Regions from separate parts of the Cobetia sp. QF-1 genome, predicted to be linked through region 2. Evidence: predicted binding sites of a transcription regulator. Region 2 holds the regulator's gene; the other holds the start of a gene.

Region 1 (7,432 bases), on a different contig from region 2:
TGTCACAAACAAAATACAGTTTGATTAAAACCATTATTTGGAGTGAAGCGCTGGATTTATATCTAATGCGAGTGGCTTATGTTTGAAGCATGGTTGTTTGATCTCTCTCCATCATGGATACGCCTATCTCGCTAGATGTTCTCATCAGTGCAACGCGACGGTGCAACAGGCGTTGGAGAGCTGTCTCTGCTATGCTCTGCGCCCGCGCGCACCTGCCTGTTCGGCTCGTGATCGTTCATTGATCTGAAGGAATGTCCCCGTGACTGATGCCACCGCCACTTCTGCCTTTGCCACTTTGGCGCTGGCACCCGAACTGCTCAGCAATCTTGAAACGCTGGGTTATCACGAGATGACGCCTATCCAGGCGCAGAGTCTGCCTCTGATGCTGGAAGGGCGAGATGTGATCGCCCAGGGCCAGACCGGCTCTGGCAAGACAGCCGCCTTTGGCCTCGGCCTGCTGTCGCGCCTCAAGGTGTCTCGCTTCCGCGTGCAATCGCTGGTGCTGTGTCCGACGCGTGAGTTGGCGGACCAGGTCGCTGGAGAGATTCGTCGTCTGGCGCGCGGCATGCACAACGTCAAGGTGCTCGCACTGTGCGGTGGTGCACCGTTTGGCCCGCAGTTGGGTTCGTTGGAGCATGGCGCTCACATCATCGTCGGTACGCCGGGACGCGTGGACGAGCATCTGCGCAAGGGTAGTCTGAGCCTTGCCGAGCTCAACACGCTGGTGCTGGACGAAGCCGATCGTATGCTGGACATGGGCTTCGCTGAGGTGCTGGATGCCATCGTTGCCGAGGCGCCGGAAGATCGTCAGACCCTGCTATTCAGCGCGACCTTCGCGGATAGCGTGCGTCCGATTGCCGAGCGCATGCTGCGTGATCCGGCCAGCATCGAAGTGGCCTCGACCCATGATGAAAGCAGCATTCGTCAGCTGTTTCACCGTGTGGCCGACAATGAAGCGCGCTTTGAAGCGCTGCGCATTCTGCTGCTCAAGTATCGTCCGGAATCCAGTGTGGTGTTCTGCAATACCAAGCGTGAGGCGCAGGAGGTCAGCGATGCGCTCAATGAGCACGGTTTCAGCGCGATGTCACTGCACGGTGACCTGGAGCAGAGTGAGCGTGACCAGACGCTGGTGATGTTCGCCAACAAGAGTGCGTCTATCCTGGTCGCCACCGATGTGGCGGCACGGGGTCTCGATATCGAAGCGCTGGATGCGGTGTTCAACTATGAGATCGCACGTGATCTCGATGCCCACGTCCATCGCGTTGGCCGCACCGGTCGCGCTGGCAGCTCTGGTATTGCCTGCACGCTGTATACCGAGAAAGAAGATTACCGCCTGACCAAGCTCGGTGAGTTCCTGGAACAGACGCTGACACCGGAGCCGCTGCCGTCCAAGAGCATGCTGACGCGCGAGCCTTTCTATGCCCGCATGGCTACGCTGCAGATTGACGGTGGCAAGAAGGACAAGCTGCGTCCTGGCGACATTCTGGGTGCACTGACTGGCGACGGCGGCATGTCCGGCAGCCAGATAGGCAAGATCAAGGTGCTGGCGCACACGACCTTCCTGGCGGTAGAGCGCGATGTTGCCAAGACAGCGCTGGCTCAACTGATGAATGGCAAGCTCAAGGGTCGCTCCTTCCGCGCCCGTCGTCTCAAGAGCTAACCCGCAGAGGTCGAAAGACCTGCCGGGTACTGTTCAGAGATCTAATGTCTCTTTCGACCTTGAGATCACGCTTATCGATGCCCGCCTTCTTGGCGGGCATCGTGCTTTTTGAGCAGTAGATTGCACCTCGCTGCATATGCATCCGCTGGCTAATCTAAAGGGGAGTCGCCTTGATTGGCAGGGCGTTGACAGGGAGCTGACAGATGAGTGACAGCACGGCCGAGAATCTTCGCATTCGTGAAGAACGCACTTTTGATCATGAGCGGGTTTATCGCATTCATGAATCAGTTTTTGCCGGCCATCGCGAGGCATTGCTAGGAGAGCGGCTGCGTCATGGTGAGCAGGCGCAAATCTCTTTGGTGGCCGAACATGTCACAGACCCTGAAAGTGGTCGGCACCTCAGTGAAGGTGAGAGTCGTCTGTTGGGACATGTGATGGCCTCACGTGTTGCGCTATCTGGTTATCCCGATCGCGTGTTGATGGCATTGGCACCGCTGGCGGTATTGCCACAGCATCAGCGGCACGGCATCGGCAAGCGGCTGGTGATCTCTGCGGTCAAGCGTTGTCGTCTGTTGGGTGCTGGTGCCGTGGTCGCGGCCGGTCATGCCGATTTCTACGCTCACCTTGGATTCCATCCTGCGCGCCACTATGGCTTGTACTGCAATCATCATGATGTGCCCGGTGCCTTCGTCGCCTTCGAGCTAGTGTCGGGGTATCTGCAGGGGCTGGGTGGTGAAGTGCTGTTTCATCACAATTTCATGGGTTCTGATGTATAGCGGCATGATGGATGCAGGCATGTGCAACTCGGTGTTGCACAAGACTTGAAATCATAACCTGTTCGCTCCATATCACTGAGAGGACGGCGACAACACGACGCCGTCGCATCCATTTTACCCATTGCTGTGAAGGTCGCAGTAAAGGCCGTGGTGAATGTCACGGAGAGGGCCAGGCATTGGCCGACGACTCGAGGGAGAGATCATGAAGATCAAGACACTGGGTAGCACACTGATGATTGCCATGCTCGGCATTGGCGGACTGTCACTCGCGGGTTGTGAAGATGAAGGCCCGATGGAGAAGGCCGGTGAGAAGATGGATAACACCGTGGAAGAAGCGGGTGATAGCGTCGAGAACGCCACCGATAGTTAAGATGCGTGGCATGATGTTGCTCAGATAGTGGGCACGTCAGGCAGCATCAGAAACCGAGTCTCCCCATGGGGGCTCGGTTTTTTTGTGCCTGCTCTCCTGAGTCCTCCTGACGTGCCTCTGGTGATGATTGACGGTGCACTGCGTTCAGTACGACAAAGCCTCCGTCTCTTGCGAGGCGGGGGCTTTGTCGTATCTGGAAGGCAGATGTTTATCCGGCAGCGTTTGATCAGGTGGACGTTCTACGCAGAGGAGGACGTTTTACGCAGAGGCGGGCTGCTGCGTAGAGTCTTGTTCGCGCTCAGAGACCGCCGCCTGATAGGCGCGGTCTTCCTCGGCCTCAGTGGCGGCGCTGAAGCGTACCAATAGCGCGAACAGCGAGATCACGATCACGGCCATGCCCAGATACATCAGGCCTTCTTGATAGCTCAGCTCCTCACTGCGGAACAGGAAGCCAGCGGCGACAGCACCGGCGTTGCCACCCGCACCAACGATACCAGCCACCGCGCCCAGTGCCTTGCGGTTGATGAACGGCACGATGCCGAAGGTGGCGCCTTCCGCCATCTGCACGAACAGGCTGAACACCAGCATGATGCCAATCGCCACGGCGAGGGTTTCCATCTGCGCGAAGCCGACCAATGCCACGCCCTCACATAGCAGCGCGATGAACAGCCAGCGCACGCGGCCCTTGAGGCCTGATTGACGTGCGAACAGATCAGAGAACACGCCGCCCAGGGTGCGCGCGAACAGGTTCATCAAGCCGAACAGGCCCGCGATGAGGCCGGCGGTGGCGAGATCGAGATCGAAGTGATCGAAGAAGTAGATGGCGGCGACGTTGTTGATGGTCAGCTCGACCCCGAAGCAAGCGCCATAGACGAGGAACAGGGCCCAGACACGGATGTCGCGTGCGGCCGCGCCGAAGGTGGCGCGCATGCTGTATTCCTTCTCCGCCTTGGGTAGCTCGCCACGTTCTCGCAGATCACTGAAGTTGCCGTCCGGGGCATCCTGAGTGAAGAAGTAGTACGCGATACCAGTCAGGAACAGCACGATGCCCGGCACCACCATCGCCAAACGCCAGCCGAGGGTTTGCTCAACGCCCAGCATCAAGAGGCCCGCCATGACCAGCGGCATCAGAATCTGGGTGGTACCACCGCCGAGGTTACCCCAGCCCGCGGTAGTGGCATTGGCGGTGCCGACGACATTCGGGCCGAACATCACTGAGGTGTGGTACTGGGTGATGACGAAGGAGGCGCCAATGGCACCAATCGCCAGGCGGGCGAGGAAGAAGGATTCGAAGCTGTCGGCGAAGCCGATGCTCATCACTGGCAGTGAACCGAGGCACAGCAGCCAGGTGTAGGCCTTGCGTGGCCCGATGCGATCACATAACACGCCGATGGCGAGACGTACGATCACGGTGATCGCGACCGAGGCGATGATGGTATTGCCGATCTGGGTCTTGGTCAGGCCGAGGTCGTCACGCACGACCGCCATCAGCGGTGCAATGCCGAACCAGCCGAAGAAGCAGACATGAAAGGCGAACCACGACATGTGAAAGGCACGCATTTGCGGGGTTTTCAGGCTGAACAGCCGGATGCGGTTGGCCTTGTTGCGAATATCCATGAGTGCGGGCTCCTGATGCAGCGTCGATACCGAACACACGGTGAGTGCGTTCAGAGAATGGTCGAACGGCTGTTGAGAACAGCAGGGCTGCCTCGTCGTTGAGGTGCCGGGTTCGACGCACTCGTACTCATGGGAGCCTGGTCTACGTCATGGGCGTCACGATTCGAGAGCCAGATGACAGCACTCGCGTGACACTGTGTTTAACAAAGCAAGGACCGCGCCACTTGTGCCGGTAGTGACGGGGTAAGGCCAGCAATATCAATGAGTTGATGCTGAGTCATTGCTGTGTTCACCGCAGGGGCAGCCGGCATGAGCCAAGCGGCGTGCTCGTCTGCGGTGCGTGACGGTGCGATGGCGTACCAGTCTGGCGCACGATGATGGTGATCTAGCTGGCTTGCGTCATTGCTGTGCAGGGTAGGTGCGCGCAAAGCGCGCTACGGCATGGTTGCACCAGCATGCGGCACGATTCCTGCAACGTTCAGGCCATGTGGAAAAGTTGCCTGACACGTTCTGCCGAGGAAACCCTGACATGCCCGTGACTGTGCTGATCGTCGATGTCCGCAGCGAGCGTTCCGCCGCGCTGGAGCAGGCACTATTGAGTGCTGGCTTCGAGGTGGCGCTGCGTGTTGATGAACGCGAAGACCTGCATGCACTGGTTGAGCTGCATCAACCAGATGCCGTGATCATCGATGCCGACCTGCCCAGTCGCGATACATTGGAGCATCTTGGCCAGCTAGGACGCCGCTATCCCAAGCCGATGATCATGCTGGCCAGTGAGGATGCGCCGGATCTGGTGCGCGAGGCAGCAGGGGCGGGGGTGTCGGCGTATGTGGTCGATCATGTGATGCCAGCGATGGTGCGCACGATGGTCGAGGTCGCGATCACCAGTTTCGAGGCGCATCGTGCCTTGAAAGGTGAGCTCAACCGCACCCAGACGACCCTGGTGCAACGGCGCAGTGTCGATCGCGCCAAGGCGTTGGTGATGGAGAGCCGCGGGCTGGGTGAAGACGCGGCTTATCAGTATCTGCGCAAGACCGCGATGAATCGCCGCCTGGCACTGCACGAGCTGGCGGATGAGATGCTGAAAGCCACGCGTCGTACCGAGGGTGGCCGCTCTAGTGCTGGTTCAAGCGCTGGTTCGGGCCGGCATTGATTGATCACTGCTTGCGCCATTGTCTTTTATTACGTCTTTTCATGAGGTGTCTGTGATGCTCAGTGATGCACCCCTGAATGATCACCAGCTGACGCTGGGATTGATGCCGCTCAATGATGCTGCGCCCTTTGTGGTGGCTGAGCAGCTAGGGTTCTTCCAGGAGGAGGGGCTGTCGGTGACGCTCAAGTGGCAGCCATCGTGGGCAGCGCTACGTGATGACCTGCAGACCGGTGTCTTGCAGGGCGCGCAGATGCTGGCCTTGATGCCGCTGACGTCAACACTGGGGCTGGACGGGCGTGCGACTCCCGTCATCAGTGCCATGACCCTCAATCTGGGTGGCAATGCCATCACTCTGTCACGCGCGTTGATGACGCGGCTGGCCGAGGAAGGGCATGTGCTTGATAGCTCACTTGGCATTGCCTGCGCGCTGGGCGAGCACGTCAGGCAGCGCCGCCAACGCGGTGAGGCACCGTTAAGGCTCGCGAGTGTGCATCCGTTCTCCTCGCACCGTTACCTGCTGCGCTATTGGCTGGCGGCGGGCGGGATTGATCCCGATTCACAGGTCGATATGCGCGCTGTTGCCCCGCCACTGATGGCGGCGCAACTCGCCTCCGGAATTCTGGATGGTTTTTGTGTCGGTGAGCCGTGGAATAGCCTGGCCAGCGCGCAGGGCATGGGGCAGGTGGTCGCGGGTAGTCATGACATCTGGCGCTTCGGGCAGGAGAAGGTGCTGGGGGTGCGCGAGGACTGGGCGCAGCAACATCCGCTGGCTCATCAGGCGCTGATACGTTCACTGCTCAGGGCTTGCGCATGGCTGGACCGCCCCGGCAATCGCCAGCAAGCCGCCAGTTGGCTACATGACGAAGGCCTGCCCGAGGTGCCACTGTCGGTCATCGCGCATGGGCTCGAGGATGTCGATGTCGAGCAGTCGGTCGAGGACTATCAGCAGGCCAACGCAGGCTGGACGATATTCCACCGCTACGCCGCCAATTTCCCGTGGCGTTCGCATACCCGCTGGTATGTTTCCCAGATGCGGCGCTGGGGGCACCTGCATGGCATCAGTGAGCATGATATCGCCGCGACACTGACACGCTGTGTAAGGCCGGATCTCTATCGGATCGCAGCGCGCAGTCTGGGTCTGGTCGTGCCAGCAGTCGATGAGCGTAGCGAAGGCAATCATCCCGCGCCCTGGTGGCTGAGCGGTGAGGCGGGGCAGATACCGATGCCGGCAGATGGCTTTATCGACGGTGCTGTCTTTGAATGACAGGGCTCATCATTGAATCGCAGGGTGCGTGATTGGCAGGATTTCACAAGAAGAGGCCATGTGAAACCTGACTGCCCAGACATGTGGCCATATGGGTGTGATATTCTGAGGCCACTGTCAGTACTGCGTCAGGGGATCGCATGGCCACTCGCAAGTCTCAGATTCGCAAGGATAATGTCGGGCGTATTCTGCTCGCCGCCGAGAAGGTATTCGCACTCAAGGGCTATGTTGGCGCTAGCATGGTGGATATTGCCGCCGAGGTAGAGCTGCCCAAGTCGAATCTGCATTATTACTTCAGTACCAAGGAAGCGCTCTATCGTGCCGTGCTCGATGGCCTGTTGGCGCTGTGGAAGGAAGATGCACTGTGCTTCGAGGCCTACGACGACCCGCAGCTGGTGCTCTCCACCTACATTCGCGCCAAGATGATGCACTCGCGCCAGCGTCCTTACGGCTCCAAGGTATGGGCCAGCGAAATCATGCAGGGGGCGCCGGTGCTGGGTGAGGAGCTGACGATCTGGCTCGACGAGTGGGCCGAGATGAAGAAGTCGCGGCTGCGTAGCTGGATCGCTGAAGGCCGTATCGACAACGTCGA
Region 2 (7,432 bases):
GGCTGATAGCGCCGGGGCCCGTCGATGGCAGCGCCATCAGCCGTGACTATCCGGTGATGCTGGGGCTGACCCTGCTGCTGGCCGCTCTACTCATCTGGCAGCGTCGCGGCAAGATCGGGCGCGGGCCCGGCGTTATTCTACTCGGCTGCTATCTGGCCTACAGCGCCTGGCTAGCCATCAGCCTGACCCACTGACTAGCACCATTCTTGTCACCGCCGTGCGAGCAATGACACTCCTTCTCACACGGCTTGAGTCCTGGCCACACAACAGGCAACAATCTGATCATGACCACGTCTTCCAGCACCCAGCACACTGCGCTAAATGATGCCGCCAGCGCGACCGATTCGCCCAACGCTGCCGATGCCGATTTTCGCGCCAGCGCACGACGTACCTTCGCGATTGAGGGTGCTGCCATCATCGCCCTCGAGCAGCATCTCGATGCTGATTTCGATCGTGCCTGCCAGTTGATGCTGGCCACACAGGGCCGTGTCATCGTCACCGGCATGGGCAAATCAGGCCATGTCGCCAGCAAGATCGCTGCGACGCTGGCCAGCACCGGGACTCCCGCCTTCTTTGTGCATCCAGGCGAAGCCAGCCATGGCGATCTCGGCATGATCACCTCGGCCGATGTGGTGCTGGCGCTCTCCAATTCCGGTGAGACAGCCGAAGTCACCGCCCTGCTGCCCTTGCTCAAGCGCATGGGCACGCCGCTGGTCTCGATGACAGGCAAGCCCGGTTCGACGTTGGCACGTGATGCGGATGCACACTTGGATACCAGTGTCGCGCAAGAGGCCTGCCCTCTGAATCTGGCGCCAACGGCCTCAACCACCGCCGCACTGGTAATGGGTGATGCGCTCGCCGTGGCATTGCTCGAAGCCCGCGGCTTCACGGCAGAAGAATTTGCCCTCTCGCACCCTGGCGGCACCCTCGGTCGCCGCCTACTGCTACGCGTGCAGGATGTAATGCACAAGGGCAATGATCTGCCACGCGTGAATCTGGGCAGCCCGCTGCGTGACGCATTACTCGAGATCACCCGTCAAGGCATGGGCTTCACCTGCGTGATCGATGCAGACGAGCATCTTGTCGGCGTCTACACCGATGGCGACCTGCGGCGTACACTGGATCAACATGGTGATCTGCGCGCGCTAAAGGTCGATGACGTGATGACCCGCGGTGGCAAGACTATCCGCTCCAGCATGCTAGCCGCCGAAGCAGTGCGCATCATGGAAGAAAACCGTATCAGCGTTCTGGTAGTCTGTGATGAGGATGAGCATCCTATCGGAGCCATCCACATGCACGGCCTGCTGGCCAGCGGTGTGATCTGAACCACTGGACGCGAGTGCTGTCCTCTACGACAGCAGTGCATTCAGCAAGCTAGCGCGGCGTTTGACGCCACTACGGACAGTCACTTGTTTGAGCCACATCACCAGCCGTTCACAGGACAGCGTCAAGCACGCACGGAGTGCGAGGAGAAACATCATGAGTGAGAGTATTTCCCTGACGGAAGACTACCCACAGGACATCATTGATCGGGCACGTCACGTGCGCCTGCTGGCATTGGATGTGGATGGCGTGCTGACCGACAATCGCCTGCACTATGACGCCAATGGCGTGGAAACCAAGAGCTTCCATGTGCAGGATGGCCATGGCCTCAAGCTGATTCTGCGCAGTGGCATTCGTGTCGCCTTGATCACTGGCCGTACCTCTCCGATGGTGGAACGACGCGCCAAGGAACTGGGGATTCAGGACGTCATTCAGGGCCGTGAAGACAAGCTGGTCGCGCTCAGCCAACTGTGCCGTGAACACGATATTGAGCTCGACCAGGTTGCCTACTGTGGTGACGACCTGCCGGACCGCGAAGCTATCCGTCGCGTCGGTCTCGGTATCAGCGTGCCCAATGCCATGCCTTATGTGTTGAGCGAAGCCAACTGGGTGACCTCTCACTCAGGCGGTGAGGGTGCCGTACGCGAAATCTGTGACCTACTGCTCAAGGCACAGGGCCACTGGGCGTCAGTGCTCGATACCTATCTACAGAGGTCGAACGCCTGATGTTACGTTTGCCCCGTCCTTCTCCGCGTCTATGGTTGATGCTGCTATTGCTGCTGGTCGGTGGCGTACTCGCCCTGATAGAGCAGCGCAATAGCCTTGAATCTGCCATAGGTACACAGGTCAACAGCGGTGAGCCGGACTACTATCTTGACGGGGCTGACATGACTCGCTTCGATGCGCGGGGCGTGCCGTTTCAAGACATGACTTCCCCGCACATTGAGCATACGCCCGAGGATGATGTCACCATCGCGCAAGCTCCAAAGATTAGCACCAACGATAGCGAGGACCGCCGCTGGTATGCCACTGGCAAGCGCGGCGTTCTCAGTGCCGGTGGCGACACCTTCACGCTAGAGGGCAACGCACAGCTGCGTCAGCCTTCCGATGCCTGGACACTGGATACTGACGTACTGAACTACAGCCGCGAACAGAACCGTGCCTGGAGCGACGTACCCGTCGTCATTACCCAGAATGGTCAGCATATCGAAAGCAACAGCTTCAGCGCGGATCTTTCCAAGGACTCCGCCGTGCTGGACGGTCGTGTACGCGGCACGCTTCAACCCGGCAAGGGCAAGAGTGCGGCCAGCAAGGAAGCTGAACGTATCGATGAGGGCAGCGATGCTACCTCAAACGATAGCGAAGGACGCGTCAACAGCACTTTCGAAGCCGCACCTGAAGCCAGTCAGTAATCATCATGGTACTTAGCGTACAGTCAGCGCGGCTGAGCACATCCCACGTGCTGCCAGTCCAATAGACTCCCTTATTCACTGCTTCCCGATGGCATGCCTGATCGAGAAGACATACCCGGTTCTGCCAAGGAGCACCCCATGACTTCAACGACTCTCAAGCCCTTGACGGCCTGGCGACAGACTCTTAACAGCAGTGTCATGGCCTTGTGCCTGACACTCGGCATGGCTATCACTGCGCCAGCAGCATTAGCGCTCGACAATGATGCCAATCAGCCGATCAACATCGCTGCCGACTCCCTGTCACTGGATGATAAAGCCGGCACTGCAACCTATACCGGCCGTGTCGAAATGCGCCAGGGCAGCATGAAGCTGGATGCCAGCCGCGTTGACATTAGCCGCGCCAACAGCGGCGAGATCTCATTGGTCAAGGCAACAGGCAAGCGTGCCTATCTGGAACAGAAACCCACTCCAGACGACAAGCTGGTCAAAGGCTGGGCAGATACCATTCTCTACCATGCACTGGAACGTAGAGTAGAACTGGTCGGTAACGCTCGTCTCGAAAAGGGTGATGACACCTTCGAAGGTGGCTACGTGGAGTACTTCCTCGACAAACGCCAAGTCAATGCCAACAACAGCAGCGACGCCTCACAGAAGAGCGACGGCAGTTCACGCGTACACATGACGTTGACACCGCGTGGCGCCAACACCAGCAAGGAAAACTGAGTCATGACTGCCGCTCCCCTCCGCACGCTCAGCGCACGCCACCTGGCCAAAGCCTACAAGGGGCGCAAGGTGGTCAAGGATATCTCGCTGGAAATTCGTCAAGGCGACATCGTCGGCCTGCTAGGACCCAATGGTGCTGGCAAGACCACCTCGTTCTACATGATTGTCGGCTTGGTACGCGCCGATGCCGGCAGCGTCACCATCGATGACAATGATCTCTCCGACTCTGCCATGCACTTGCGGGCACGCGCTGGCATCGGCTATCTGCCACAGGAAGCCTCAATCTTCCGCAAGCTGTCAGTGGCCGACAACATCATGGCGATTCTGGAGACACGCAAGGACCTTGATCGCAACGGGCGCAAAGCGCGCCTTGAAGAGCTGCTGAATGAGTTCAGCATCACGCATATCCGCGCCAGCACCGGCATGAGCCTCTCTGGCGGTGAGCGTCGGCGTGTCGAAATTGCACGCGCATTAGCGACAGAGCCGGATTTCATACTGCTGGATGAACCCTTTGCCGGTGTTGACCCCATCTCGGTAGGCGAGATCAAGAGCATCGTGCGACAACTGCGTGATCGCGGCATTGGCGTACTGATCACCGATCACAACGTTCGAGAAACACTCGATATCTGTGATACCGCCTATATCGTCGGTGACGGTCAGATCATCGCGCACGGTGATGCCGATACCATTCTAGCCAATCAGCAGGTACGCGATGTGTATCTGGGGCATGAGTTCAAGCTTTAATCGGTAGCATGAGAGCAAGGCACCTCGTATCGCCGTCCCTCGCAGAATGACATTACATGCTCAAGGATGTTGTTACCTCACTGGTATCAGCCTTGAGCATGACGTCCATACCACCTTCGTTGAAACATGGCATACAAGTTGCTTGAATAATCTCTTTCGCCCCTTGTCAGTGCCCCGACCCACGGTATAGCGTAGAAGCACGTTCCTTTGCCGTGAATCGACAGCCCCATGAAACCCACCTTGCAACTCCGCCTTGGCACTTCGCTGACTATGACGCCACAACTGCAGCAGGCTATTCAACTGCTTCAGTTGTCGACGCTCGACCTGCGTCAGGAAATTCAACAGGCGCTCGAGTCCAACCCCATGCTGGAACTCGACGAGGACTATGAGGCGCTGGAAGTCGTTGAAGCACAGGATGCGAGCGAGATTTCCACTGCCGAAACAAACAGCGAGATCCCGGAAGAGTATCCTCTCGATAGTGACTGGTCGGACCTCTATCAGGATCACGCTGGCAGCCTGACAAGCTCAGGAAGTAGTAGCGGCAGTGATGACGGCCAGGATTTCGAGCGCAACACCAGTGTAGAAAGCCTGCAAGATCATCTGCGCTGGCAATTAGCGATGACCGACCTCGACGACCGTGAACGGCAAATGGCGGAAAGCCTGATTGATGCCGTGGACGGTGCAGGCTACCTGAGCCTGACCCTGGACGAGCTAGTCGATGGCTTGCGGGGGCAAGGGCTGGCTGGCCTCAAAGCCTCGGAACTAGAGCAGGTACTGCTACGCTTGCAGCAGTTCGATCCCACTGGCGTCTTCGCCCGCGATCTACGCGAATGCCTGCTGCTACAACTGGCATTGCTGCCCGATGACCTGCCGCTACTCGCGCAGGCTCGGCGATTGGTACGTCAGTTTCTTGAAGCGCTGGGAAACGATGATCGCAAGCTACTCAAGCGCCGCCTGGGACTGGATGATGCTGAGCTGGACCACGTCATTCGACTGATACGAGCACTGGACCCACGCCCAGCCTCCGCTTGGGGGGAGCCCGCCAGTGACTATGTGATACCTGACCTGCTGGTACGCCATACTCGTCACGGCTGGCAGGTTGAGCTCAATCCCGAAGCGCTGCCGAAGCTACGTATCCAGCCGGAATATGCAGCGCTCATCAAGCGGGCAGACAAGTCTGTGGACAACACCTTCCTCAAGGATAATCTTCAGGAAGCGCGCTGGCTGATGAAAAGTCTCTCGTCACGTAATGACACACTGCTCAAGGTAGGGCGTGAAATCATGGCGCGGCAGATCGACTTTCTTGAGCAAGGTGAGGAAGGCATGAAGCCTCTGATCCTCGCCAATATCGCTGAAGTGGTCGAGATGCACGAATCCACTATCTCGCGCGTCACGACTCAGAAGTACATTCATACCCCTCGCGGCGTCTTCGAACTCAAATTCTTCTTCTCGAGCCAAGTGGGAGGGAGCGGCAATGGCGATGCACATTCCAGTACCGCCATTCGCGCACGTATCCGAAAACTGATTGCGGACGAGCCGGCGCGCAAACCGCTGTCGGATTCACGTCTGGTCGACCTACTCGCCAGCGATGGCATTGAAGTCGCACGCCGCACCGTCGCAAAATATCGCGAAGCCATGAGTATTCCTTCCTCTAGCGAACGCAAGCGACTGGCCTGATCATCTAGCTAGCCAGAGGCCACTACCTCTGTCATGGCCTTAAAAATCGTAAATATCCACATCATGATCAGCCGGCTTGCATGGAAAGCCGGCGATTTTCTCCCAAGGCATGACCGCCAGCATGTACCTCTCACTCCCAATTGCATGTTTTTAAAATCACTTTCGATAGTATTACCGATCATTCGTGCGGCTTTTCTTACGCAAAACCCCGCCTCCTTCGTGCTCATCCCGTACTTTTGACCAATCCAAGACGCCCACTAACATCGACGTACATGCTGACATTAGCGACTAACAGTCGCCTTCTTGTCACTCTTCCAGCGCAAACCGTCACACTCCTCTGTCATGGAACGTTCCGTTCTCCCCCAGTGAGTTGAAGACAAGCCTTGCGCCACGATGCAGCGCAGCGTTGATCTTTGCTCAAAGCTTGGGCATTGTCGGGGTAGGCGCTCGACGCACCTGACACGAGCCAAGTTTGTTACTGGCAGCGGCAGGCACGGAAACCATGTAGCAGAGCGTCTTATCAGGGTTTGCTCGCAGTCAAAAAGGGTTACAATTGAAAGGTAACCCGCTGGATAAAGGAGCGTGTCCATGCAAGTGAATATTACCGGGCATCATGTGGAACTTACCGACCCTCTCCGCGATTATATCAACGAGAAGCTCGCTCGCCTCGAACGGCATTACGACAACATCACCAATGTTCAGGTGACTTTGTCGATCGAGAAGGAGCGCCAGCAGGCAGCCTGCACGTTGCATGCTGCCGGCGCAGATCTCCACGCCCTGGCAGAAGACCTCAACATGTACGCTGCCATCGACGCGCTCGCCGACAAGCTGGATCGCCAGCTGGTCAAACACAAGGAAAAGTCCCAGGCTCGCTCTCAGGGCACCGGGACCCGTTGACCTTCTGCCATGACACTTGATCAGATCCTTCCCCCCGAGCGCACGCTTTACGGTGTCCCCGGGGGGAGCAAGAAGCGGGTGCTGGAATTTTTCAGCACCTTCATTGCCCAGAACATTCCCAGCCTGGATAGTCAGGAAGTCTTCTCACGCCTGATTGGTCGTGAACGACTAGGGTCGACCGGTATCGGCCATGGTGTGGCCGTGCCACATGCACGCAGCCCGCATTGCAAGACGCCCATCGCGGCCTTTCTGAAGCTCGGTGACCCCATCGACTTTGATGCCATTGATGGAGAGCCCATCGACCTGCTGTTTGTGCTGTTGGTCCCTGAGGAGGCAGATGACACACATCTCACCTTGCTCGGGCAGGTGGCTGAGCTATTGAACTCGCCCACCAATCGGTCAGCATTACGTCAAGCCGATAGCCAGCGTGCACTCTACGATGTACTGACATCAGCCATCGCCGAACTTCCGGCGCGTTGATCATCGAGCCCGGACATCGTCCGGGCTTTTGTACTGACAGCCACTGTTCGGGCTGCCCTCTCAGGCGCCATTTGCACTCACTCTACGCTGACCTCGCCTTTGGAGAGCATTCATGAAGATCGTGATCATCAGTGGCCGCTCTGGCTCCGGTAAATCGATCGCCCTTCAGGCCTTGG

The links. Region 2 encodes sigma-54, which starts transcription at its own class of promoters, with help from an activator protein. Its sites were predicted from a motif close to TGGCACNNNNNTTGCTNT; they were not measured.
Region 1: a site for sigma-54 is predicted at 4,882-4,899, ahead of CFN46_RS07360 (ANTAR domain-containing response regulator). Genes of this name have one in related genera too.

What each region holds. Positions count from the first base shown of each region.
Region 1 covers NZ_NBVS01000003.1:218,996-226,427, reverse strand. The annotation lists gene dbpA (ATP-dependent RNA helicase DbpA) at 260-1,660, shown strand; gene CFN46_RS07370 (GNAT family N-acetyltransferase) at 1,864-2,436, shown strand; gene CFN46_RS17560 (hypothetical protein) at 2,639-2,806, shown strand; gene CFN46_RS07365 (MFS transporter) at 3,065-4,423, opposite strand; gene CFN46_RS07360 (ANTAR domain-containing response regulator) at 4,953-5,576, shown strand; gene CFN46_RS07355 (CmpA/NrtA family ABC transporter substrate-binding protein) at 5,632-6,840, shown strand; gene CFN46_RS07350 (TetR/AcrR family transcriptional regulator) at 6,981-7,432, shown strand, end outside.
Region 2 covers NZ_NBVS01000001.1:619,992-627,423, forward strand. The annotation lists gene CFN46_RS02755 (calcium/sodium antiporter) at 1-194, shown strand, start outside; gene CFN46_RS02760 (KpsF/GutQ family sugar-phosphate isomerase) at 285-1,325, shown strand; gene CFN46_RS02765 (HAD family hydrolase) at 1,480-2,049, shown strand; gene lptC (LPS export ABC transporter periplasmic protein LptC) at 2,049-2,735, shown strand; gene lptA (lipopolysaccharide transport periplasmic protein LptA) at 2,874-3,458, shown strand; gene lptB (LPS export ABC transporter ATP-binding protein) at 3,462-4,202, shown strand; gene CFN46_RS02785 (RNA polymerase factor sigma-54) at 4,431-5,879, shown strand; gene raiA (ribosome-associated translation inhibitor RaiA) at 6,468-6,776, shown strand; gene ptsN (PTS IIA-like nitrogen regulatory protein PtsN) at 6,786-7,256, shown strand; gene rapZ (RNase adapter RapZ) at 7,369-7,432, shown strand, end outside.